Regions from separate parts of the Nonomuraea sp. B208 genome, predicted to be linked through region 1. Evidence: riboswitches for the same ligand, from Rfam matches in the RefSeq annotation. Region 1 holds a riboswitch; each other region holds the start of a gene.
What was found. A riboswitch is a leader RNA that binds a small molecule or an ion and turns the genes downstream of it on or off. The one in region 1 is predicted to bind cyclic di-AMP.

Region 1 (7,841 bases):
GTCCGTAGCCTTGCTGCTGGCCGTAGCCCTGCTGACCGTACTGCTGGTCGCCGTACTGCTGGCCGTAGCCCGGCTGGGACTGGCCCTGCTGGCCGTATCCCGGCTGGGACTGGCCCTGCTGGCCGTAGCCCTGCTGACCGTAGTCAGGCTGGGACTGCGGCTGCTGACCGTATTGGGGCTGCTGGCCGTAGCCCTGCTGCTGGCCGTAGTCGGGCTGCGACTGCGGCTGCTGGCCGTAGCCCTGGCCGTAGTCGGGCTGCGACTGCGGCTGCTGGCCGTACTGCGGTTGCTGGCCGTAGCCCGGCTGGGTGCCGTACTGGCCCGAGGAGGGCTGCTGGCCGTAGCCCGGCTGCGACTGCGGCTGCTGGCCGTACTGGGGCTGCTGGCCGTAGCCCGGCTGGGACTGGCCCTGCTGGCCGTAGCCCTGCTGACCGTAGTCAGGCTGGGACTGCGGCTGCTGGCCGTAGCCCTGCTGCTGGCCGTAGCCCTGCTGCTGGCCGTACTGCGGTTGCTGGCCGTAGCCCTGCTGCTGGCCGCCGTACTGGGGCTGCTGGCCGTAGCCCTGCTGCTGGCCGTACTGCGGTTGCTGGCCGTAGCCCGGCTGCTGGCCGTACTGGGGCTGCTGGCCGTAGCCGGGCTGCTGCTGGTTGTAGGGGGACTGGCCGAAGGCGTCGTCCGTGCGGTAGCCGACCACGGTGGCGTCGGGGTCGGGCTCGCCGGGGTGACGGCCCTGGTGCTGCTGGCCGTAGGGGGGATTGCCAGGCGCGGAGTTCTCGCCGGATTCGTCTTGCGGATACGGCGGCTGTCCGGTGCTCACCGTGTCACCTCGCTTCGCGTGCGCATGTGGCACGTGTCAGGGCACATGCCTGTGCTGCCCAACGTATCGACATAGGTATCAACAATCACCTTTCCAATTGGTCAAGGTCCGCGTCACCCGATGTCAGATGGAGCAGCATGCGGGTGTTGCCCAGGGTGTTCGGCTTGACGTGCTCCAGGTCGAGGAACTCGGCCACACCCTCGTCGTACGAGGCCAGAAGTTCGGCGTAGACCTCCGGTGAGACCGGTGTCCCCTGGATGGGCCGGAACCCGTGCCTGGCGAAGAATTCGATCTCGAAAGTGAGACAGAATACGCGCCGCAGACCCAGATCCTTGGCCTGCTGTATGAGAGCCTCCACGATCCGGTGGCCGATGCCCATGCCCCGGCACTCCGGATCGACGGCGACCGTGCGGACCTCGGCGAGATCCTCCCACAGGACGTGCAGGGCGCCGCAGCCGGCGACCCGCCCGCCGAGATCGGCCACCCAGAACTCCTGTACGTCCTCGTACAGCGTCACCGTGGTCTTCTCCAGGAGCCGAGGACCCGCGCCCGCGTAGGTGTCGACCAGGCGCCTGATGCCGCGGACGTCGGGCGTGCGGGCACGCCGGACCACCACCGCGGTCTCGGGCGCTGTCAGCTCGGCCACCTGCTCCATGGCTCTCCAGAGTACAGATGTCATTACGGCTCGGACCTAACTCCCTCAACCGCCCCGTACCCGGGGTCCGGTACGACTGTCCAGGCGCAGGTCCGACGTTCGCCGACGTCAGGCAAAACCAAGGGCAAAAAGGACATAAAGTCTCTCCTGTACGCTTGATCACGAGATCACCTTGTGACCCTTCGGTTGTGAAACCTCAACAGATCAAGCAGTTCTGGTTGAGCAGGAACCGGGAGTGCATTAGTGTCCAGCGACGACGTTCCCCGCGTGTCGCGCGCGGGAGACACGCCCAATTCCCGCAAGGGAAGCCGGGGACCCGCCGATGGCGCCCGCCGCACGCCATCACTGGGGTGAATCCGAAACGTTCGGTAGGGCTCCTCCGGCCCGAACCCGTCAGCTAACCCGGTAGGCGTCGAGGAAGGGAGTCGGTTGGTGAAGCGCACGCGCACGCGTGGGGACGAGAGGACGGCGGGCGGGAGCGCCCCCCGTCGGGAGCGGTTCCGGCGGCCGTTCCGCCTCGGAGCGGCGGCCCTGATGGCCGGCGCGTTACTGGCGGCCCCCATCGCCCCAGCGTCCGCGGAGCCCAAGCCCTCCCTCAAGGAGCTGTCGGAGCGGGTCGAGAAGCTGCACGTCGAGATCGAGACGCTCACGGAGCAGTACAACGGCCAGCGGGAGAAGTACAAAACCGCCAAGAAGGCCGCCGACTCCGCCCAGCAGACCTTGGCCGACAGCCAGGCCGACCTCGCCGCCAAGCGCGCGAAGGCCGTCATGCTCGCCCAGAACGCCTACATCACCGGCGGGCTCAACCGCTCGCTCACGTTCATGCAGTCCGACGATCCCGAGAAGTTCCTCGACCGGGCCGCGACCACCCACGCGCTGGAGACGCAGCAGAGCGAAGAGGTCAACCAGCTGCTCAAGGCCATGGACGCGGCCACCCGCGCCGAGGCCGGCGCCAAGACCCGCATGGAGGAGCTGCGCGGGATCGTGGCCGACCTCGACGCCAAGCGCGACAAGATCACCGCCCTCGTGGCCAAGACGGAGAGCAGCCTCTTCCGCCGCGCCCTCGGCGAGGCCGGGCAGCCCGGCACCCGCGCCGTACGCGTCAACCTGCCGATCCCCGGCACCGGCAAGGCCGCCGCGGCCGCCAGGTGGGCGCTCACGCAGCAGCTCAAGCCGTACGTGTGGGGCGCGGGAGGCCCCAGCTCCTACGACTGCTCCGGCCTGGTCATGGCCGCCTTCAGGCGCGTCGGCATCTCGCTGCCGCACTACACCGGCGACCAGTGGACCGCGGGTCGGCACATCTCCCGTGAGGAGATGCGCCCCGGCGACCTGGTCTTCTTCTACAGCGACCTGCACCACGTCGGCATCTACATCGGCGGGGGCATGATGGTGCACGCCCCGCGCACCGGCGACGTCGTACGGGTGGCCGCGCTCGGCAACCGGCCCTTCGCGGGCGCGGTGCGCATCGCAGACTGAGCCGGCATGACCCGGTGACCCTTGCTCCAAGCGTCCCTTCAGATGAGATGGCGGCGTGCCGCCCAGGCCACGGCCTCGATGGCCGTGGCCACACCGATGCGGTCGCAGATGCCGCGCAGTCTTCGGCGCACCGTGCGTCCGCTGATGTCCAGACGTCTCCCCACTCGATCCACAGTGACGCCCTTGGCCAGCTCGCCGAGTAAAGCCAGATCCGCGTGGCTCAGCTCAACGCCTTCAGTGAGCACTTCCATCGGGAGCCCTCCCCCCCAACAGCAGAATTTGGACCTCACAACGGGCCAAAGCCGCTCGTCTCGCAGAAGGTAAACGCATCTCTGAAAGGTCGTCAAGCGTGATAAATCCCGCCCTTGACGAGCGCTATTGACATGATCGCGTATATGTGACCTACTCGCCATATGCCGACCGGATGCTGGACGCGCGATGACCGATCTCGTTGATCAGTCCGGAGGCTCATCACCCTCCCCTTCGGGTTCGGCGGACCTTCTGGGTTTTGATCCCGCGGACCCCGGCTTTCTGGTTGATCCCTATGCGCGCTACCACGCGCTGCGCGAACGCGGGCCGATCTTCCGTACGCCGGCCGGGCTGTTCGTCCTGACCGATCACGAATTGTGCGGCGCCATGCTCCGCGATCCGCGTTTCGGTCACGGCCCCAGTCCCATCAACCGCGTCAATCCAGGTCAGCCTGTCGAGTCATTTCTGCGGATGGATCCGCCCGATCACACCCGGTTACGCGGTCTGGTCAGCAGGGCGTTCACGCCCCGCATGGTCGAACGGCTGCGCCCGCGCGTCGAGGCCGTCACCGCCGGGCTGATCGCGGCGCTGCCCGAGGAGGGCGACCTGGTTTCCGGCTTCGCGTACCCGCTGCCGGTCAGGGTGATCTGCGAGATGCTGGGGGTGCCGCCGGAAGATCACGAGCGCTTCCAGGGCTGGAGCGAGACGGCCGCCCGCAGCCTTGACCCGATGCTTACAGCGGAGCTGATATCGGAGAGCGGGCGGTCAGGAAGAGAGTTCCGCGACTACTTCCGCGACCTCCTGGAGCTCCGGCGCCGGCAGCCGGGCGACGACCTGCTGAGCGCACTCACCCGGGTCGAGGAGCTGACCGAGGGCGAGCTGCTGGCCACCTGCGTGCTGCTGCTCGTGGCCGGGCACGAGACGACCGTCAACCTCATCGCCAACGGGGTGCTCGCCCTGGTCCGGCACGGCCTGCTCGCGTACGCCGCCGAGCGGCCGCGGCAGGTCGTCGAGGAGGTGCTGCGCTACGACCCGCCGGTCCAGCTCACCGGACGGGTGGCGCTGCGCGACGCGGAGCTCGGCGGGACGCCGGTGCCCGCGGGGACGGCCGTGGTCGCGCTGATCGGCGCGGCCAATCGCGACCCCGCGGTCTTCCCCGACCCCGACCACCTCGACCCCACCCGATCCGACCCCGGCCGACCCGACCCCGGCCGACCCGACCTCAGCCGCTCCGACCCCGGCCGATCCGACCTCAGCCGCTCCGACGCCACCCGCTCGGATGGCGCTCGTGAGCCGGGGCGGCATCTCGCCTTCGGGCTCGGCATCCACTTCTGTCTCGGGGCGACGCTGGCCAGGATGGAGGGCGAGATCGCGCTCTCCGCCCTGGCCGTCGCGGCGCCACGGATGGAGCTGCTCGATCCCGCGCCGCCGTACAAGCCGAACCTGGTGCTGCGGGGGCTCGCGCGGCTCCCCGTGCGGCTCAATCGTCAGTGAGTGGGCTTCACCAGCGGGAACAGGATCGTCTCGCGGATGTTCTTGCCGGTGAACGCCATGATCATCCGGTCGATGCCCGCGCCCATGCCGCCCGTGGGCGGCATGCCGTACTCGAGGGCCGCCAGGAAGTCCTCGTCGAGCTGCATCGCCTCGGGGTCGCCGCCGGCGGCGAGCAGTGACTGCTCCACCAGCCGGTGCCGCTGGTCGATCGGGTCGTTGAGCTCGGAGTAGCCGGTGCCCAGCTCGGTGCCGAAGCCGATGAGGTCCCACTTCTCGGTGAGCAGCGGGTTGTCGCGGTGGAGGCGGGCCAGCGGCGAGGTCTCCAGCGGATAGTCCATGACGAACGTCGGCTGCACCAGCGTGTGCTCCACCAGCGCCTCGAACAGCTCCTGCACGAGCTTGCCCGAGCCCCACTTCGGGTCCCAGTGGACCTCGCGCCGGTCGGCGATCTTGCGGAGCTCCTCCAGCGTGGTGGAGGTGGTGATCTCCTCGCCGACGGCCTCGGAGACCAGGCCGTAGAGCGTCGCCCGGGGCCACTCGGCCATGCCGAGGTCGATCTCGACGCCGTCGTGCACGACGACCGTGGTGTCCAGGGCGGCCACGACGGCCTTTTGGTACATCCGCTGCGTCAGGTCGGCGATGTCGTGATAGTCGAGGTAGGTGCCGTACGCCTCGAGCATGGTGAACTCGGGGTTGTGCGTCGAGTCGGCGCCCTCGTTGCGGAAGTTGCGGTTGATCTCGAAGACCTTCTCGACGCCGCCGACCACGAGCCGCTTGAGATAGAGCTCGATCGCGATGCGCAGATAGAGCTCCATGTCGTAGGCGTTGATGTGGGTGCGGAAGGGCCGGGCCGCCGCGCCGCCGTGGATCGGCTGCAACATCGGCGTCTCGACCTCGAGGTAGCCCTCCTCGTGCCAGAACTCGCGCACCGCGCGCACGGTGGCGCTGCGGACGCGGGCCATCTTCCTGGCCTCGTCGTTGACGATGAGGTCGACGTAGCGCTGGCGTACGCGGGCCTCGGGGTCGGTGAGGCCGACGTGCTTCTCCGGCAGCGGACGCAGGCACTTGGCGGTGATCTGCCAGTCGTCGGCGAGCACGGACAGCTCGCCGCGCCGCGAGGTGATGACCTCGCCGGTGATGCCGACGTGGTCGCCGAGGTCGACGTCGCGCTTCCAGCGGGCCAGCGACTCCTCGCCCACCCGGTCGAGGGAGATCATGACCTGCAGGTCGGCCTCGCCGTCGCGGAGGGTGGCGAAGCAGAGCTTCCCGCCGACGCGGCTGAGCATGACGCGACCGGCCACCGACACGCTCTCGCCCGTGGCGGTGTCGGGCTCAAGGCCCTGGTATTTCTCCCTGACCTCGGCGTTGGTCGCCGTACGGGGGAAATTCACCGGGTAAGGATCGACGCCCTCACTGCGAAGGCGGTCGAGCTTCTCCCTCCGGATCCGCATCTGCTCGGGAAGTTCTTCGCTCACAGCACTAAAGCGTAGGGGATATGGCGAACTGCAAGGGCTCGTCGGCCCGTTGCAGGGTGCCTGCAAGAGGGCTCTTTTATCAATGACTCACGAGCTCAGGGGGAGGCCGGCAGGGAGCCGGCCCAGGGGAGCTCCAGGAGAGAGAAATGTTCAAGAAGCTCGCGATCGGCACCCTCGCCGCCGCCGCCACCACCGCAGTCGCCCTGTCGATGCCCGCCGCCGCCTTCGCCTCCGCGCCCCACGCCGACGACTACTCCTCGCACTGGGGCCCGGTCTACGCCAAGCACTTCCAGGCCAAGGCCGAGGGCAGCGTCACCGTCAGCTGGGACGACGACGGCGAGTCGAACGAGGTCCACGTGCGCGGCAAGCTCTGGGACCGCGACAACCGCAGCTACGACGAGGGCGGCAAGTGCGCGTACGTGCGCTTCCAGGCCGAGGACTTCGACGGCGACTGGTCGCCGGTCTTCTGGCGGAAGTACTGCGGCTACCCCAGCTTCCAGCGCTTCCACTTCGAGGAGAACGACGTCCAGACCCTGCGCGTGCAGGTCTGCCAGATCGGCCTGAACAGCAAGTTCCCCACCAAGTGCGGCCGCTGGGACTACATCTACACCAACGAGAACGAGTAGTGACGCCTGAGCTCGCATCCGAGCACCCTGGCGCCATGACGACCGAGCACCCGAAGACCGCGGGCGGCCCCTTATCCGAGCGGGGGGCCGCCTGCTCCTGTGTCAGCCCGCGTTGCGGTGGTAGATCAGGCGCAGGCCGATGAGCGTGAGCCACGGCTCGTGCACGTCGATCGAGCGCGACTCGCCGACCACCAGCCCGGCGTGCCCGCCGGTGGCGACGACCGTGACCTCGTCGGGGTCGTCGGCCAGCTCGGCCGTCATGCGCTCGACGATGCCGTCCACCTGGCCGGCGAAGCCGTAGATGATGCCGGCCTGCAGGGCCTCGACGGTGTTCTTGGCGATCACCGAGCGCGGCCTGACCAGCTCCACCTTGTGCAGTTGCGCGCCGGCGGAGGCGAGGGCGTCCACCGAGATCTCGATGCCGGGCGCGGTGACCGCCCCGATGTACTCGCCCTTGGCCGAGACCGCGTCGAAGGACGTGGCGGTGCCGAAGTCGACGATCACGCAGGGGCCGCCGTACTGGTCGATGGCGGCGAGGGCGTTGACGATGCGGTCGCTGCCGACCTCCTTGGGGTTGTCCATGCGGACCGGCACGCCGGTGCGGATGCCCGGCTCCACGATCACCGCCGTGACGTCGCCGTAGTAGCGGCGGCACATCTCCCGCATCTCGTTGAGCACGCTCGGGACCGTCGAGCAGATGGCGATGCCGTCGACGTCGGCGCCCTTGAGCAGTGGCGACTGCGCCAGCAGCCCTTGCAGGACGACCGCGATCTCGTCGGCGGTGCGGCGGGCGTCGGTGGCCAGCCGCCAGTGCTCGATGACGTCCTCGCCCTCGAAGAGCCCGAGCACCGTGTGCGTGTTGCCGACGTCGATCGTGAGCAGCATCAATTACCCCCGTAGATCCAGTGCGATGTCCAGGGCCGGCGCCGAGTGCGTCAACGCCCCTACCGCCAGGTAGTCAACGCCAGTTTCGGCCACAGCACGGGCCGATTCCAAGGTCAATCCCCCGCTCGCCTCAAGGGCAACCCTGTTTTTCGCCTGCTTTTTCA
Region 2 (7,841 bases), on a different contig from region 1:
GACGGTCCGGTCGGACCACCGCCCGACCAGCGGGTTGATGACCAGGTCCCAGACCTTGGGCGCGGTGACCACCACGCCGGCCAGCCACGCGGGCACGGCCAGGAAGTTGGTCATGTAGTAGAGCAGCAGCAGCCCCGGCACGGCGTTGACCGTGGCCGTGCAGAAGGAGCCGACCCCGTAGCCGAGGCGCACGCCCCGGGGAACCGTGGCCGCGACCGGTGTGATCATCCCCACATTAGAGCCGAGCAACGGCTTGTTTGGGGAGACCCATTCGGCCGGCGGCGGCAGGAGAATCCCGCCGCCGCAGGTCAGTCGTGCGCGTCGGCGCGCACAGGTCAGTCGTGCGCGTCGGCGCGCACAGGTCAGTCGTGCGCGTCGCCGCGCACAGGTCAGTCGCGCACGTCGCCGCGCACAGGTCAGTCGCGCACGTCGGCGCACACCACGTGCGCGCCGATCTCGATCATCCGGCGCTCGCTGCGCGCGTCGGCCACCCGGGCCATGAGGATGGGCGCGCCGCTGGCCGCGAACTGCGGCAGCCGGGCCCGCACCAGGCGGTGCAGGTCGCGTACGACGTCCTCGGCGGCCGACATGTGGACCTTGACGTGCAGCATGATCCCGGTGGCCCCGGAGGCGGTGCTCGCCTCGGAGATCCACACGTGGTGCACGAGCGGGAAGTCCATGAGCAGCTGCGCGATCGCCTGCCGCAGCGCGGGCAGGATGGGATGGGTGCACCTGCGGTAGCCGGGGTCCACCTGCTGCATCGGGCCCGACAGGTGCGGCCTCGGCGCGGGCACCCACGGGAACGACGGCGCCTGCGGAGCCGGCGGGGCGACCTGGGCCAGCGCGGCACCCCGCGACACGGTGGCCATCGCGCCCGTCGCGTAGGCGGCGGGGGCCGCCCCGGACAGGACGGGCGTGGGCCCGGTCCGCGTCGTGGTGAGGAAGCGCTGGAGATCGTCGATGGGCACGGCCGCGGCGGCTGGTCCGGCCGCGTCGATCACGATCTCCCGCACGCCCGTGACGCGCTGGATGTCCAGGATGGTGTCGGCGTCGCACGCCGACAGGGAATGGCTGCCACGGTGCCGGGCGTAGGTGGTCGCGCTGGTGTAGCCGAGCAACACGCGGTCGCCGGCCTGGGTCGTCCCGAGGACGACCGAACGGTCAGGGCGCACTGCCACCAGGACGCCACCGTCGGCGAGGGCGCCCAGCAGCCGGTGGGGCGTGCCATGCTGGGCGAGAACGTCGGCAAGCGCAGGATTCCCGATGCTCATATGACGAACCATAGGTAGTCGGCCACGGCTTATCAGGCTAATGGCGAATAAATCTCCCGATCAAGACGAAGATGGCCCCGGAGTGGGTGACTTTGTCCTCTACCGGGTAGCCGCCCGTCCGTCTCACATGGTGGGTCTCTCGTGAATGCGTTCACAAGCGCCGGTTAGACTCGGTAGGACCGCCGGGGGATCCATGGACGTGTCCCCCTCATGACTCGCCGGAAGCCCCTAAGGATTCACCTGTGAACAAGCCCGTCGTACTGGTCGCTGAGGAGCTGTCCGAGGCCGGCCTCGCCGTTCTCGGCGCCGATTTCGAGGTCCGCCACACCGACGGCGCCGACCGTTCCCAGCTCCTGCCCGCCCTCGCCGACGTGGACGCCCTCATCGTGCGCTCCGCGACGCAGGTCGACGCCGAGGCCATCGCCGCGGCGCCCAAGCTGCGCGTGGTCGCCCGCGCGGGCGTCGGGCTCGACAACGTCGACGTCGAGGCGGCCACCAAGGCCGGTGTCATGGTCGTCAACGCGCCGACCTCCAACATCACCAGCGCCGCCGAGCAGACCGTCGCCCTCATCCTGGCCAGCGCGCGCAACACCGCCCAGGCGCACGCCGCGCTGAAGAACGGGGAGTGGAAGCGGTCCAAGTACACCGGCGTCGAGCTGGACGAGAAGGTCGTCGGCATCCTCGGCTTCGGCAAGATCGGCCAGCTCGTGGCGCAGCGGCTGGCGCCGTTCGGCGTCGAGATCATCGCCTACGACCCCTACCTGCCGCCGGCCCGCGCCGCGCAGCTCGGCGTCAAGCTGGTGAGCCTCGACGAGGTGTTCAAGCAGGCCGACTTCATCACCGTGCACCTGCCGAAGACCAAGGAGACCCTCGGGCTCATCGGCGACGAGGCGCTGCACAAGGTCAAGCCGAGCGTGCGCATCGTCAACGTCGCCCGCGGCGGCATCGTGGACGAGGCCGCGCTCTACTCCGCGATCAAGGAGGGCCGCGTCGCCGGCGCCGGCCTCGACGTCTTCGCCAAGGAGCCCTGCACCGACAGCCCGCTGTTCGAGCTCGACCAGGTCGTCGTCACGCCGCACCTCGGCGCCTCCACCCACGAGGCCCAGGAGAAGGCCGGCACCCAGGTCGCGCGGAGCGTGAAGCTGGCGCTCGCGGGCGAGTTCGTGCCGGACGCGGTCAACGTCCAGGGCGGCGCCGTCGCCGAGGACGTCAAGCCGGGCCTGCCGCTGGCCGAGAAGCTGGGCCGGGTGTTCACCGCGCTGGCCGGCGAGGTCGCCACCAAGCTCGACGTCGAGGTGCGCGGCGAGATCGCCTCCCAGGACGTGCGGGTCATCGAGCTGGCCGCGCTCAAGGGCGTCTTCGCCGACGTCATCGAGGAGCAGGTCACCTACGTCAACGCGCCGCTGCTGGCCAAGGACCGCGGCGTCGCCGTCGAGCTGATCACCAGCTCCGAGAGCCCCGACTGGCGCAACGTGGTGACCGTACGCGGCGTGCTGGCCGACGGCCGCCAGGTCTCGGTGTCGGGCACGCTGTCCGGTCCCCGCCAGATCACCAAGATCGTCGAGGTCAACGGCTACGAGATGGAGATCGAGCCGACGGCGCACCTCGCGTTCTTCACCTACGCCGACCGTCCCGGCATCGTCGGCGTGGTCGGCCGCCTGCTCGGCGAGCACGGCGTCAACATCGCCTCCATGCAGGTGGCCCGCGACGTCAAGGGCGGCAAGGCGCTCATCGCGCTGACCGTCGACTCGGCGATCCCGGCCGACATCGTCGACCAGATCGTGGCCGAGATCGGCGCAGAGAGCGGCCGTTCTGTGGACCTGGAGGACTGACACTCCCCGCCTCGCGCGAAAGGCCGCCGCCCGGATCGGGCGGCGGCCTTTTCGTCGTCTCAGCTGTCTCAGCATGCGGGATGCTAGGACATCCAACGAGATTCCTCGGTTAACGTGGAAGCACATGCGCCAGGTGCTCGTACTCATTACCTGCCGCGGCGAGGCCTGTTAGGGCAGGTCGGCGACTCGCCGCGGTGAACGGCGTCGCGTCGGCCGGTAAGTCCCTCCCGTCAGTAACGCCTCCTCGCGAAACGAGTTGACGATCATGTACGAGATGTACGCCTGGAACCGTGCGGAAGACCACAAGGACGAGGCCGCCGAGGCCCTGCAGACCGCGCTGGACCGCCGCGACAACGGCGGCGCCCCGCAGGAGTCCGGCCGGTAGGGCCCCGGCTCACCCATCAGGGACGTCGGTCAGAGCACCGACGCGACGGGCATGGGCGGTGCCGGCTCCTCCTGCCGCTCCGCCCACTCCCGTACGCCCTTGCGGTCGGGCCGGACGCCGCCGACGAAGACGCTCCTGCGCCAGCTCGACAGCTTTTCCTCCTTGATGACGTCGCCGGTGCGGGGCGCGTGCACCATGTAGCCGGGCCGGGAGATCATCCCGACGTGGCCGAGGTTGCTGAAGAAGACCAGGTCGCCGGGCTTGAGGTGGTTCCAGGAGACCTTCTTGTCGAATGCCGCGTACTGGTCGGCGGCGACGCGGGGCAGCTGGATCCCCGCCTTCTGGTACGCCCGGAGCATGAGGCCCGAGCAGTCGTACCCGCCCCTGCCGGTCCCGCCCCATAGGTACGGGATGCCCTGTTTTTTCAGGGCGAAGTTCAGCGCGATCTTCCAGGCGGGCCTGCTCTGCCGGTCCCGGATCTTCTTGAGTTCCGGACCGGTGAGCGTGGTGGTGAGTGCGCGCTGGTCGAGGGTTTCGGCCTTGGGCGCGCGGTCGGGGTTGTTCTCGTCGGGGGTGGAGGCCTGGGCGGGGGAGGCGAGCACGGCGAGGCCGGTCGCGCCCGCCGCCACGAGAATGGCGATGCGAGACAGGGGACTGTCCTTCCATACGGCCGACCGGGTTAGCTGACGGGCTCGGGCTTGGAAGCAGCCCTACGGCGCATGCCGATTCGCCCCTGGGGGAGAGTGGGTCCCCGGCTCCACGCGAACCGCCGCGTGGATTAGGCAGGGCACGGACGCTAACGAATCGGTCAAAAGATCGCAAATGTTCACAAATCGGACTTCTCGTGAACAGTCCGAGAAATGAGACCGGGTGTTCGTCAGGCGAGACGAGCCGGTAAGGTACCGGCATGGAGTCGCGTAACATCCGCTTGGCCGTCATCCCCGGCGATGGCATCGGCACCGAGGTCGTCACCGAAGGGCTCAAGGTCCTCGAAGCCGTCGGCACGAAGATCGAGCCCACGCACTACGACCTGGGCGCGGCGCGATACCACCGCACCGGCGAGACGCTGCCCGACTCGGTGCTGCAGGAGCTGCGCGGCTACGACGCGATCCTGCTCGGCGCGGTGGGCGACCCCAGCGTGCCGCCGGGCATCCTGGAGCGCGACCTGCTGCTGCGGCTGCGCTTCGAGTTCGACCACTACGTCAACCTGCGCCCGGTCAAACTCTTCCCCGGCGTCGAGACCCCGCTGGCCGACACCACGGCCGAGGACATCGACATGATCGTGGTCCGCGAGGGCACCGAGGGCCTCTACGCGGGCACCGGCGGCGCCATGCGGCGCGGCACGCCGCACGAGATCGCCACCCAGGAGTCGCTCAACACCGCCCACGGCGTCGAGCGCGTCGTCCGCTACGCCTTCGACAAGGCCCAGAGCCGCCCGCGCAAGAAGCTGACGCTGGTCCACAAGACCAACGTCCTCACCTTCGCCGGCGACCTGTGGCAGCGCACGGTCAACCGGGTGGCCGAGGAATACCCCGAGGTCACCACCGACTACTGCCACATCGACGCGGCGTCGATGTTCTTCGTGACGCAGCCGGGGCGCTTCGACGTCGTCGTCACCGACAACCTGTTCGGCGACATCATCACCGACCTCGGCGCGGCCATCGCGGGCGGCATCGGCCTGGCCGCGAGCGGCAACATCAACCCCGAGCGCACGGCGCCCAGCATGTTCGAGCCGGTGCACGGCAGCGCCCCCGACATCGCGGGCCAGGGCAAGGCCGACCCGACCGCCACCATCCTGTCGGTCGCCATGCTCCTCGACCACCTCGGCCTGAGCGCCGAGGCGGCCAAGGTCGAGCAGGCGGTCGCCGACGACATCGTCGAGCGGCTGACCGGCTGGACCGGCCGCACCACCTCGCAGATCGGCGACGACATCACCGCGCGAGTATCCGGCTAGGGCCGCCTAGCCTCCCCACGCGCCTGGCGGTCCGCACCCGGATCGCCAGGCGCTTTTTGCTGTCCGAAGTGGCCGAATCGCCCAACGGCAGCTTGTCATCCCATATGGCGAGACAATAGGAAGTACTAGCTGCCTTCGGGCAGCACTGCCGCGCTGTAGCGGGTCCACGGACCCTCAGGATTCGGTAGATTTTCGCGAAATCGCAGAGAGAAGGACCATCGTCATGACCATCGCTCAGAAGCTCAGCTTCGACGTGCAGCTATCCGACCACGCTCGCACCGCGGCCGAGCGGGAGCAGGTACTGACGAACCCCGGATTCGGGCAGTCCTTCACCGACCACATGATCATCATCGACTACACCGAGGGTCGCGGCTGGCACGACGCCCGGCTGGCGCCGTACGGGCCGCTCTCGCTCGACCCGGCCACCGCGGTCTTCCACTACGCGCAGGAGCTGTTCGAGGGCCTGAAGGCGTACCGGCAGGCCAACGGCTCCATCGTGATGTTCCGCCCGTACGCCAACGCCGCCCGCTTCAACCGCTCGGCCGCCCGCATGGCCATGCCCGAGCTGCCCGAGGAGACGTTCGTCGAGTCGCTCGAACTCCTCGTCCGCACCGACGAGGAGTGGGTGCCGACCACCGAGGGGCACAGCCTCTACCTGCGGCCCTTCATGATCGCCACGCAGGCGGGGCTCGGGGTCAACTACCCGTCCAGGACCTACTCGTACATGGTCATCGCCTCGCCGGCGGCGTCGTACTTCAGCGGCGGCGTCAAGCCCGTCTCGGTGTGGCTGTCCACCGAGTACACCCGGGCCGCCCCCGGCGGCACCGGCTTCGCCAAGTGCGGCGGCAACTACGCCGCCGCCTTCGTCGCCCAGCGCCAGGCCGTCGAGAACGGCTGCGACCAGGTCGTGTGGCTGGACGCCCAGTCCCACGAGTACGTCGAGGAGATGGGCGGGATGAACCTGTTCTTCGTCTTCGGCAACAAGCTCGTCACGCCCGCGCTGACCGGCACCCTGCTCCCCGGCATCACCCGCGAGTCGATCCTGGAGCTGGCCGGCGACCTCGGCCTGGAGACCGAGGAGCGGCTCATCTCGGTCGACGAGTGGCAGTCGGCGTGCGAGTCGGGCGAGCTGACCGAGGTCTTCGCCTGCGGCACGGCCGCCGTGGTGACCCCGGTCGGCTCGGTCAAGGGCGCAGACCGGGCCTGGACGGTCGCCGACGGCACGCCCGGCCCGGTGACCATGCGGGTGCGCGAGGAGCTGGTCGGCATCCAGTACGGCGCCCGCCCCGACGCGCACGGCTGGGTCCACAAGATCGCCTGACCTCGGGGACCCGCGCCCGTCTCAGTGCTTGGTGATCAGCGTCATGCCGTCGGCGACCGGCAGCATGAGCACGCTCACCCGCGGGTCCTCGATCACCAGGTCGTTGAACTGGCGGATCTCCACCGTGGTCGGCTCGTCGTGGGACGGGTCGGCCACGTGCCCGCGGCGCAGCGTGTTGTCGGCGATGAGCAGCCCGCCCGGCCGCATGCGCTCGATCAGCAGCTCGTAGTAGCCGGGGTAGTTGCCCTTGTCGGCGTCCACGAAGGCCAGGTCGACGGTCTGGTCGAAAGCGGCGAGGGTGTCCAGCGCCGGGCCCAGGGTGAGCGTCACCCGGTCGGCCACCCCGGCCTCCGCCCAGTAGCGGCGCGCGATCGAGGTCCACTCCTCGCTCACGTCGAAGCAGTGCAGCCGGCCGCCCCGCAGGCCCCGGGCGATGCAGATCGACGAGTAGCCGGTGAACGTGCCCACCTCCACGGCCACCTGCGGGGCCATGAGCTGGGTGATCATCGTGAGGAACGTGCCCTGGTCGGGGGAGATCTGCATCCCCGCGCTGTCGCCCGTGACCTCCATGGTCTCCTGGGCCAGTCGCTCCAGCAGGGGGTCGGGCTTGGTCGAGTGCTCGTACACGTAACGCGCCACGGCTGGGGTCAGGAGGTCTGCCTTCATACGGCCATTGTTTCCGTTCCGGTAGGGTCTGCGCGATCGACAAGCTGAGAGTGGGCGAATGATGAAGCGGTTGGTGGCGGTCGCGGTCGCGTGCGCGGTGATCGCGGTGCTCGGTGTGCTGGCGTTCTCCGAGCCGGGCGAGAGCTCGGCCGAGGTGCGGCTGACCCGTCAGCTCGACGGGTCCATGGTGCTGGCGGACCGCGGCGGCGATGCTCCCGTCCTGGATGTCTACGAGGATTTTGACTGCCCGGTCTGCAAGGACATGCACGCCAAGGTCGATCCGACGATCCAGCGGCTGGCGCGTGAGGGCAAGGTCAAGGTCGTCTTCCACGCCGTGACCATCTTCCGCGACGAGCCCATGCGCTCCAACTCCATCCGCGCCGCCGCGGCCGCGCGCTGCGTCCCCGAGTCG
Region 3 (7,841 bases), on a different contig from region 1:
GGGAGGCGGTCGGTGCCGGCGGCGACGTGGGTGAGCTCGTGCGCCAGGACGACGTCCCTGCCGGTGGGGTTGAGGCGGGCGAAGACCTCGGGGACGACGAGCACCCGGTCGCCGTCGGCGAGCGCGGCGAGGCCCTCGATCGGGCCGGTCCCGGCCAGGCGGGCCGCCTCGGCGGCGGAGGCGGGGACGACGACGAGCGGGCGTACGGGCTCGCCGAGGACCGTTCCGACGCGGAGCGCGGCCGTGTCGGCCAGCCGCGCCAGCTCGGCCAGCGACACGGACGAGGCGGACGTGGCCGGGGCGATGATCACGGACCGTGTCCCACGGACGGTGACGGACTCCCCTGGCCACAGGGCACGCGCGCCCGCGAGCGGCGCGGGAGCGTCCGCGATCGGGACGAGGGCGAGAGCGACGAGGAGCGGCGCCAGGAGGAGAGCCGCCGGGGCGGCTCGTCGGCGTCGGCTCACCTGGTCGGACACGATGCTCGATGTTGACGCGCTCCCCGGCGTGATCGCCGAGGATTCAGCCTGTGCCGCCTGGTGTCACGCGGCACTTCTGTGGCTTCCTGTTTCATCGACCGTGCCCCCTCGCTCGCCCCGGATGGGCGGGCGAGAGGGTCTCACCGGTCTCCGCAGGCGTTTTCCGTCTCCGCTTCCCGCCCATCTCAGGCACGGGTTTCCGTCCAGCGGCGACGATCCGACGTCCTTCGGCACGGATGTTGATCTCGGCATTGACATCCCGGTCGTGGGTAACCCCGCAAGGGCAGGTCCACTTCCGTACGGCCAGCGGCATCTGCCCGGCCAACGCTCTGCAGGCCGAACAGAGCTTGGAGGAGGGGAAGAACCTGCCGACCTTCACGAACGTCCGGCCGTACAGCTTCGCCTTGTACTCCACCATACCGATGAACGATGCCCAGCCCGCATCGTGCACGCTCTTGGCCAGCCTGGTGCGTGCCAGTCCCTTGACCGCCAGATCCTCCACATAGATCGCTTGGTTTTCGCGGATCAGCTTCGTGGACAACTGGTGGTGGAACTCGCGGCGCGCGTCGGCGACCTCGGCATGCCGGCGGGCGATCTTCACCCGGGCCTTGGCCCGGTTCTTGCTGCCTTTCTCCTTGCGTGACAGGGCAATTTGCGCCCGCTTGAGGTTCTTCTCCGCTCGGCGCAGGAACCGCGGGCTGTCGATCTTCCGTCCGCCCGACAGCACCGCGAAATGCGTCAGGCCCAGGTCGATCCCGGTCTCGGCTTCGATCGCGGGCAAAGGAGTCTGGGCGGCCTCGACCACGAAAGAAGCGAAATGCCTCCCGGCGGCATCCCTGACCACGGTGACAGAAGAGGGCTCGGACGGCAGGCTGCGTGACCAGCACACCGCCACATCACCGATCTTCGGCAGCCGCAGCTTGCCGGCCGGGGTGATAGCGAAACGCGCGTTGCGGGTGAAGCGGATCGCCTGCCGGTTGTCCTTGCGCGACCGGAAACGCGGCGGCCCCAGCGCGGGCCCCTTGCGCGTTCCGGACCTGGAGGCGAAGAAGTTCCGGAACGCCGCACAGGCGTCGGACAGCGCCTGCTGAAGCACCACCGCAGACACCTCGCCAAACCAGGAGCGCTGCGGTGTCCGTTTCGCCTGGGTGATCACCAGGCGGGACAGTTCCGCGTCGGTGACGAACGGCAAGCCCTGCTGGTGGACGTGATTGCGCAGCGCGACCGCGTCGTTGAACACCACCCGGGCGCACCCGAACGCCCGCGCGAGCGCAAGGCGCTGGCCGGGGGTCGGGTCGATCCGAAAGGAGTACCGCAGCTGCACTGGGTAATCCTACGGTTGGGTCATGGGCGAGTGCAGCGATATCAGGTCCGGCGGGCATTCCGTCTTCGTGCTGCACCCGCATCTGTTCTTCGTGACGAAGATCCGGCATCCGGTGGCCACCGGCAAGCGCCTGGCCCCGGCTGCAAGAGAGCGAGCTGGTCGGCTTCACCTCCGGGCCGAAGGCCGGAGGTGAAGCCGACGGTTCCGGTAGCCGGGCCGGACGGGTGCCCGGGGTGGGAAAAGGCGACAGCCCCGCCCGATCCCGTACGGGGATCGGGGCGGGGCTGTGGTCACATACCGGGACGGACCGCGCCGACGAACGACGATTTACGCCATCCGCTCAGCTTGTCGATACGTACCCGTTCGCCGGTCCTGGGCGAGTGGATCATCTTGCCCTTGCCGACGTACATGCCTACGTGGCCGAGCCCGTTGAAGAACATCAGGTCGCCTGGCTTGAGCTTTTTCCAGGAGACCTTCGTCCGGGTGCGGGCGAACTGGCTGCTCGCCACGCGCGGGAGCCTGATTCCGGCCTTCTTCCAGGCGTACTGGACGAGTCCGGAGCAGTCGAACGAGCCGGGGCCGGTGCCGCCGTAGCGGTACGGGTCCCCGATCTGGTTCTTGGCCACGGCGACGGCCCGGTGAGCCTTCGCCTGCTGCCGAGCGACCTTGCGCGCCTTGGCCGACCTGGCGGTCTTGACGGCCTTGGCGGACTTCGACGACTTCGTGCTGGTCTGCACCGAGGTCGTGGAGGTCGTGGCCGCGTCGCTCGTGGTCGCCGCCTGAGCCGCCGGGGCGTGGAGGACCACACCTCCGGCCGTCACGGTCATGGTGAGCGCCGCGCCACTCAGGGCAAGACGGGACAGACGGGGGTTATGCGGGGAGGTAGACAGGATTTCTCCTTGAGACTTCCACGAACGCCTACCGGGTTAGCTGACGGATTCGGGCCTGGAAGTAGCCCTACGGCGCGTGCGAACAGCGCCGATTCACCCCTGATCCCCTAGGGAGGGGGATCGGTGGTTCCCCGGCTCCGTGCCTCCTGGCTGCACGGATTCGGCAGGTCGCCGCCCCGTCGAGGTTTTTCTCATGGGGATGTACGGGAGGCGACCGGCGGATTCTGCGGGCGACATGGCGTGTCACCGCGACGCCAGAAGCTACGCCGACACGTCACGAATCGGCAAAGCGGACGACGGCTTGTCAAGATCAGACAAGGGGTCGAGTCAGGATCGAAACTCCTGCTCGGCGACCGGGCTCCGTTACCGGAATGTGACCATACTCACACTTCTCAGGACAGGGTCCAGTAAGGGGCGATTTGTCACTTTCGTCACAGTTTTCACTGCGATAACAGGGCACCGCGTCGCCGGCGCGGGAGGACGTACGGACGGCCTCAGGGACGGATGGCGCCCACGAGCCGCCGCCCGTAGGCCGACAGCTTGACGACCTTCACGACGTCGCCTGTCTGCGGCGCGTGAACGATCTGCCCGTTGCCCGCGTAGATACTGACGTGCCCCAGTCCTTCGCTGAAGATGAGGTCCCCGGGCTGCAGCGCGTCCAGGCTCACCCGGCGGTTCGCCCCCCAGGCCCACTGCTGCCACGTCGTACGCGGCAGCGAGACCCCCGCGGCCCGCCAGGCCGCCTGCGTCAGGCCGGAGCAGTCGTAGCCGCCCGGGCCCGTCCCGCCGAACACGTACGGCTTGCCGATCTGCGCGTAGGCGAAGCGCAGCACCGAGGCCGCGTTGCCCGACGCGGAGCCGGTGTACTTCATGCCGGTGCTGTTGGGGTTGCCTGGGTTGTAGGCGTTCAGCTTCTCCAGCAGCTTCTTCTGCTGGGCGATCAGCTTGAGGATCTCCGCGCGTTCCTTCTGGACCCCGTCGCGCTCCTTGTCGGCCGCCTCCAGGGCCTTCTCCGCCTTGTCCCGCTCGGTCTTGAGCCCGCGGTTCTCCCGGTCGAAGGCGCTCAGCTTCTCGGCCCGTTCCTTGGAGATCTGGCCGGTCAGCGCGAGGCGGGCGAGGAAGTCGTCGGGGTTGTCGGCGCCGAGGAAGCCCGGCAGGGACGTGACGTCGCCGCCGAGCTGGTAGCTGTCGACGGCCATGCTGATCACCTGGGCGCGCAGGTCGGCGACGGTGGCCAGCTTGCGCTTGTAGCTGTTGTCGAGGTCCGTGTAGCTGGACTTCGCCTTCTTGTACCGCTCCGTGGCCGTGTTGTAGCGGTCGACGACCTTGTCCGCCTTGTCGTTGAGCTTCTCCAGCTTGGCCTTGGCCTGAGCGAGCGTGGGTTTGGGATCGGCGATCGCGGCCCCGGTGGGAGTAAGCACCAGTCCGAACGCGATCCCCGCGGCCACCGGTACCCGGCCAAACCTCACTGCGTCGCCTCCCAGGGTAAACATCTGGGGCGAATAGTACAGAAGTGGCGGGTGAGGTCTCACCTCAATGGGTAAAACCTTAAATTCGTAATCTAGGCGCGACCAAGCCGGCGCAACAGCAGAGCAGACGGAACCGGTCTGGCTCCCATCCGCCGCACCGATTCGGCCACCTCGCGGTCGGAGGACACGACGGCGATGGCCCGCCCCGGCGGCTCGACCCGGACGAGCTGCCGGATGAGGTCGTCGGCGATCTCCCCGGGGTCGCTGAAGAGCACCCGCACCCCGCGCGGCGCGACGACCTGCACGGGGGCGTTGAGCTCGGCCCCGTCGAAGACGACGGTCACCTCGACCCTGGTCTGCGCGGCCAGCCCGCCGAGGTTGGTCATGAGCCGGTTGCGCTGGTCGGCCAGGGTGAGCGTGCCGTAGCCGGTCTTGGTGACGTTGTAGCCGTCGATGATGAGGTGGATCTGCGGGATCGCGAGGAGCTGGTCGAGCAGCTGCGGGTCGTCGTCGGCCAGCGCTCGCGCGGGCACGCCGCGCACGCCCGGCCGCTCGCCGGGGTGGGCCGCGACCGAGTCGGCGGGCCGGCTGATGGTGGCCGGCAGGCCGAGCTCCCTGCGCAGCCCGGCCGAGGCGTCCTGCAGGGCGTCGAGCAGCACCCGGATGCGGGCGTCCTCCAGGCTGCGGCCCTCGCGGGCGGCCCGGCGCGAGGCTTCGAGCTGCTTCTCGACGTCGGCCAGCCGCTCGCGCAGCCGCCGCAGCTCGGACTCGCCCGCGCTGCCCGCGGCCACGGCGGCGGTGCGGGCCTCCTCGGCCACGCGCTCCATCTCCTCGGTCCTGGCGAGCGCGGCCTTGGCCCGCTCGCGGGCGTCGTGGAGCTTGCGCCGCAGGTCGGAGTTCTCGGCGCGGGCGGCCTTGAGCTGCTCGCGCAGCCGGTCGGACTCCTCCTTGGCGGCGCTCTTCTGCGCGGCGAGCTGCTCGCGCAGCCGGGAGACCACCTCCTCGCGCTCGGAGCCCTCGGCCGCCGCGGCGGACTGCTGGAGATCGCTCCGGGCGAGCTCGATCATCTCCTCCCAGCCGGGGGGCCGGGTGAGGTAGGCGGCCGCGGCCACCAGCACGGGGTCGGCCGCGGGCGGGATCTGGCCGTCGGCCAGCGAGGCGACCAGCTCGGGCCAGCCCGCGGCCACCGACTCGGCGACCAGCTCGCGGAACTTCTTGTCGTTCTCCAGCTGCGCGGCGATGGGCGCGCTGCCCAGTTTGGCCCTCTTGCGCGCCTCGAACTTGGCGATCCCGCGCAGCGGCGGCGGGATGGAGACAGCGGGCAGTGTCCCGAGAACGGTGGCCGCCAGGTCCACGACGTTGAGCCGTACCTGCTCGGGGAGCGGGCGAGACAAGCCTTCACCCGCTGAACTCATCCCACTTGTCCCTTCGTGACATGCCCTTTCAGACAAGGGTACGGCTGCCGCGTACCTGACCGTAACGGCCGCCTGTGTATGGACGAGCGCTTGGTCGGGGGTGTACGACAGGTGAACGGCAGGTGTGCACCCGGGAGGCCGACCGTGACGGAGCAGATGCGTACTTCCACCCGTGACCTCCACGAACTCCGTGAGCAGGTGACCGCGTGGCTGCGCGGCAAGGTCGGCAAGGACGCCTCCGTGTCGGAGCTGGAGCGCCCCACCGACAACGGCATGTCGAGCGAGACCCTGTTCTTCACCGCGACCTGGGAGGGGCGGCGTACCCGCTGCGTGGCACGGCTGGCACCTGCGGGGGAAGCGGTTCCGGTCTTTCCCGACTACGATCTGCGGTCGCAGTTCGAGATCATGCGTTTGGCCAGGGAAAAAGCTGGGATTCCAGCGCCCAGGACGCTCTGGTTCGAGCCGGACCCCGCGCCGCTCGGCTCCCCGTTCTTCGTCATGGAGCGGGCCGAGGGGCTGGTGCCGCCGGACGTGCTGCCGTACACGTTCGGCGGCTGGCTGTGCGAGGCCGCCCCCGAGGACCAGCGCCGGCTGCAGGAGGCCAGCGTGGGCGTCGTGGCCGCGCTGCACCGGACCCCGTTCACCCCGGACGAGCTGGCCCTTTTCGGACCATCGGGCCTGCGCGCGCACGTGGACGCCCAGTACGCCTACTACCGGTGGGCGCACGGCAGACGTCCCATCCCGCTGCTGGAACGGGCCTTCGCCTGGCTGGAGGCGCACTGGCCGGAACAGCCCGGCCCGGACGTGCTGCTCTGGGGCGACGCCCGCATCGGCAACCTGATGTTCAGGGACTTCGTGCCGGTCGCGGTGCTCGACTGGGAGATGGCCGCGGTGGGGCCGCGCGAGCTGGACCTCTCCTGGATGATCTTCCTGCACCGCTTCTTCCAGGACCTCACCGTCGCCATGGGCCTGCCCGGCATGCCGGCCTTCATGCGCACCGAGGACGTCTGCCGCACCTACCGCGAACTGACCGGCCACGAGCCGCGCGACATGGGTTTCTACGAGATGTACGCGGCCCTGCGCCACGGCATCATCATGGCCAGGATCTGGCAGCGCAGGGTCCACTTCGGCGAGCAGCCCGATCCGGACGACCCCGACGACCTCGTCCTGCACCGGGCGACGATCGAACAACTCCTCACCACCTGACCCGGCCCGCCGGCCGGGTCAGGCCGCCGCGTCGTAGACCAGCAGCGCCACCTGGACCCGGTTGTTGAGTGCCAGCTTGGTGAGGATGCGCGAGACGTGCGCCTTGACCGTGGGCACGCTCATGTACAGCTCGCTCGCGATCTCGGCGTTGGAACGGCCCTGCCCCACGGCCATCGCCACCTCCCGTTCGCGCTCGCTGAGCCGGGCGAGCAGCCGACGGGCCCGCGCGGTGCGCTCCCCCGCGCCGCCGTCGGAGACGTGCGTGATGAGCTGCCGCGTCACGGCGGGCGACAGGATCGGCTCGCCCGCCGCGACCTTCCTGATCGCCTGCACCAGGTCGGCGGGGGCGATGTCCTTGAGCAGGAACCCGGCCGCCCCCGCCCGCAGCGCCCGCAGCACCTGCGCGTCGGCGTGGAACGTGGTCAGCACCACCACCTCGGGCGGCGCAGCCGTCGCCCGCAGCGCCTCGGTGGCGGTGAGGCCGTCCACGGCCGGCATGCGGATGTCCATGAGCACCACGTCCGGCCGGTGCTCGGCGACCAGCGGCGGCACCTCCGCCCCGTCCGCGGCCTCGCCCACGATGGCGATGTCACCGGCACCGCCCAGGATCATCGACAGGCCGGCACGCACCATCGCGTCGTCGTCGACCACGAGCACCTTGATCAATGCCTCTCCCCCGCCACTTGCCCGGCCGCCCCCGCCACCTGCTCCACCGTCTCCCCCGCCGCCTCTTCTGGCCATGGCAGCCGGACGCGCACCACGAACTCCCCCTCCGGCGTCGGGCCGTGCTCCAACCGGCCGCCGGCCAGCTCCGCCCGTTCGGCCAGCCCGATGAGCCCTGCCCGTGCGCCCGGGATGCGAGGGAGATGGCGGGCGCCGAGCGGGTTGCGGACCTCCGCCGACAGCTCCGAGCCCGGGGCACCGGCAACGGTCACGGTGACCGGCTGCCCGGCGGCGTGCTTGCGCGCGTTGGTGAGCGCCTCCTGCACGATGCGGTAGACGTTGCGGCCCAGCCCGTCCGGCGCGTCGCCCGCCCGCTGCTCCAGCCGTACGTCCAT

Region 2: another riboswitch for cyclic di-AMP. It lies ahead of AC27IY_RS46935 (C40 family peptidase); the one in region 1 lies ahead of AC27IY_RS18505 (C40 family peptidase).
Region 3: another riboswitch for cyclic di-AMP. It lies ahead of AC27IY_RS25440 (C40 family peptidase); the one in region 1 lies ahead of AC27IY_RS18505 (C40 family peptidase).

The regions. Positions count from the first base shown of each region.
Region 1 is NZ_BAAJOU010000021.1:330,875-338,715, reverse strand. It holds gene AC27IY_RS18515 (RDD family protein) at 1-817, opposite strand, end outside; gene AC27IY_RS18510 (amino-acid N-acetyltransferase) at 903-1,472, opposite strand; cyclic di-AMP (ydaO/yuaA leader) riboswitch at 1,749-1,899, shown strand; gene AC27IY_RS18505 (C40 family peptidase) at 1,905-2,948, shown strand; gene AC27IY_RS18500 (LuxR C-terminal-related transcriptional regulator) at 2,987-3,199, opposite strand; gene AC27IY_RS18495 (cytochrome P450) at 3,669-4,691, shown strand; gene lysX (bifunctional lysylphosphatidylglycerol synthetase/lysine--tRNA ligase LysX) at 4,685-6,166, opposite strand; gene AC27IY_RS18485 (hypothetical protein) at 6,313-6,792, shown strand; gene AC27IY_RS18480 (type III pantothenate kinase) at 6,895-7,677, opposite strand; gene AC27IY_RS18475 (L-aspartate oxidase) at 7,681-7,841, opposite strand, start outside.
Region 2 is NZ_BAAJOU010000033.1:332,930-340,770, forward strand. It holds gene AC27IY_RS46920 (MFS transporter) at 1-228, opposite strand, end outside; gene AC27IY_RS46925 (hypothetical protein) at 417-1,271, opposite strand; gene serA (phosphoglycerate dehydrogenase) at 1,514-3,103, shown strand; gene AC27IY_RS46935 (C40 family peptidase) at 3,518-4,117, opposite strand; cyclic di-AMP (ydaO/yuaA leader) riboswitch at 4,142-4,283, opposite strand; gene AC27IY_RS46940 (3-isopropylmalate dehydrogenase) at 4,396-5,442, shown strand; gene AC27IY_RS46945 (branched-chain amino acid aminotransferase) at 5,666-6,763, shown strand; gene AC27IY_RS46950 (O-methyltransferase) at 6,785-7,429, opposite strand; gene AC27IY_RS46955 (DsbA family protein) at 7,488-7,841, shown strand, end outside.
Region 3 is NZ_BAAJOU010000023.1:328,399-336,239, reverse strand. It holds gene AC27IY_RS25450 (hypothetical protein) at 1-311, opposite strand, end outside; gene AC27IY_RS25445 (RNA-guided endonuclease InsQ/TnpB family protein) at 571-1,803, opposite strand; gene AC27IY_RS25440 (C40 family peptidase) at 2,094-2,630, opposite strand; cyclic di-AMP (ydaO/yuaA leader) riboswitch at 2,704-2,869, opposite strand; gene AC27IY_RS25435 (C40 family peptidase) at 3,188-4,114, opposite strand; gene AC27IY_RS25430 (NYN domain-containing protein) at 4,255-5,577, opposite strand; gene AC27IY_RS25425 (phosphotransferase family protein) at 5,722-6,783, shown strand; gene AC27IY_RS25420 (response regulator) at 6,802-7,449, opposite strand; gene AC27IY_RS25415 (sensor histidine kinase) at 7,446-7,841, opposite strand, start outside.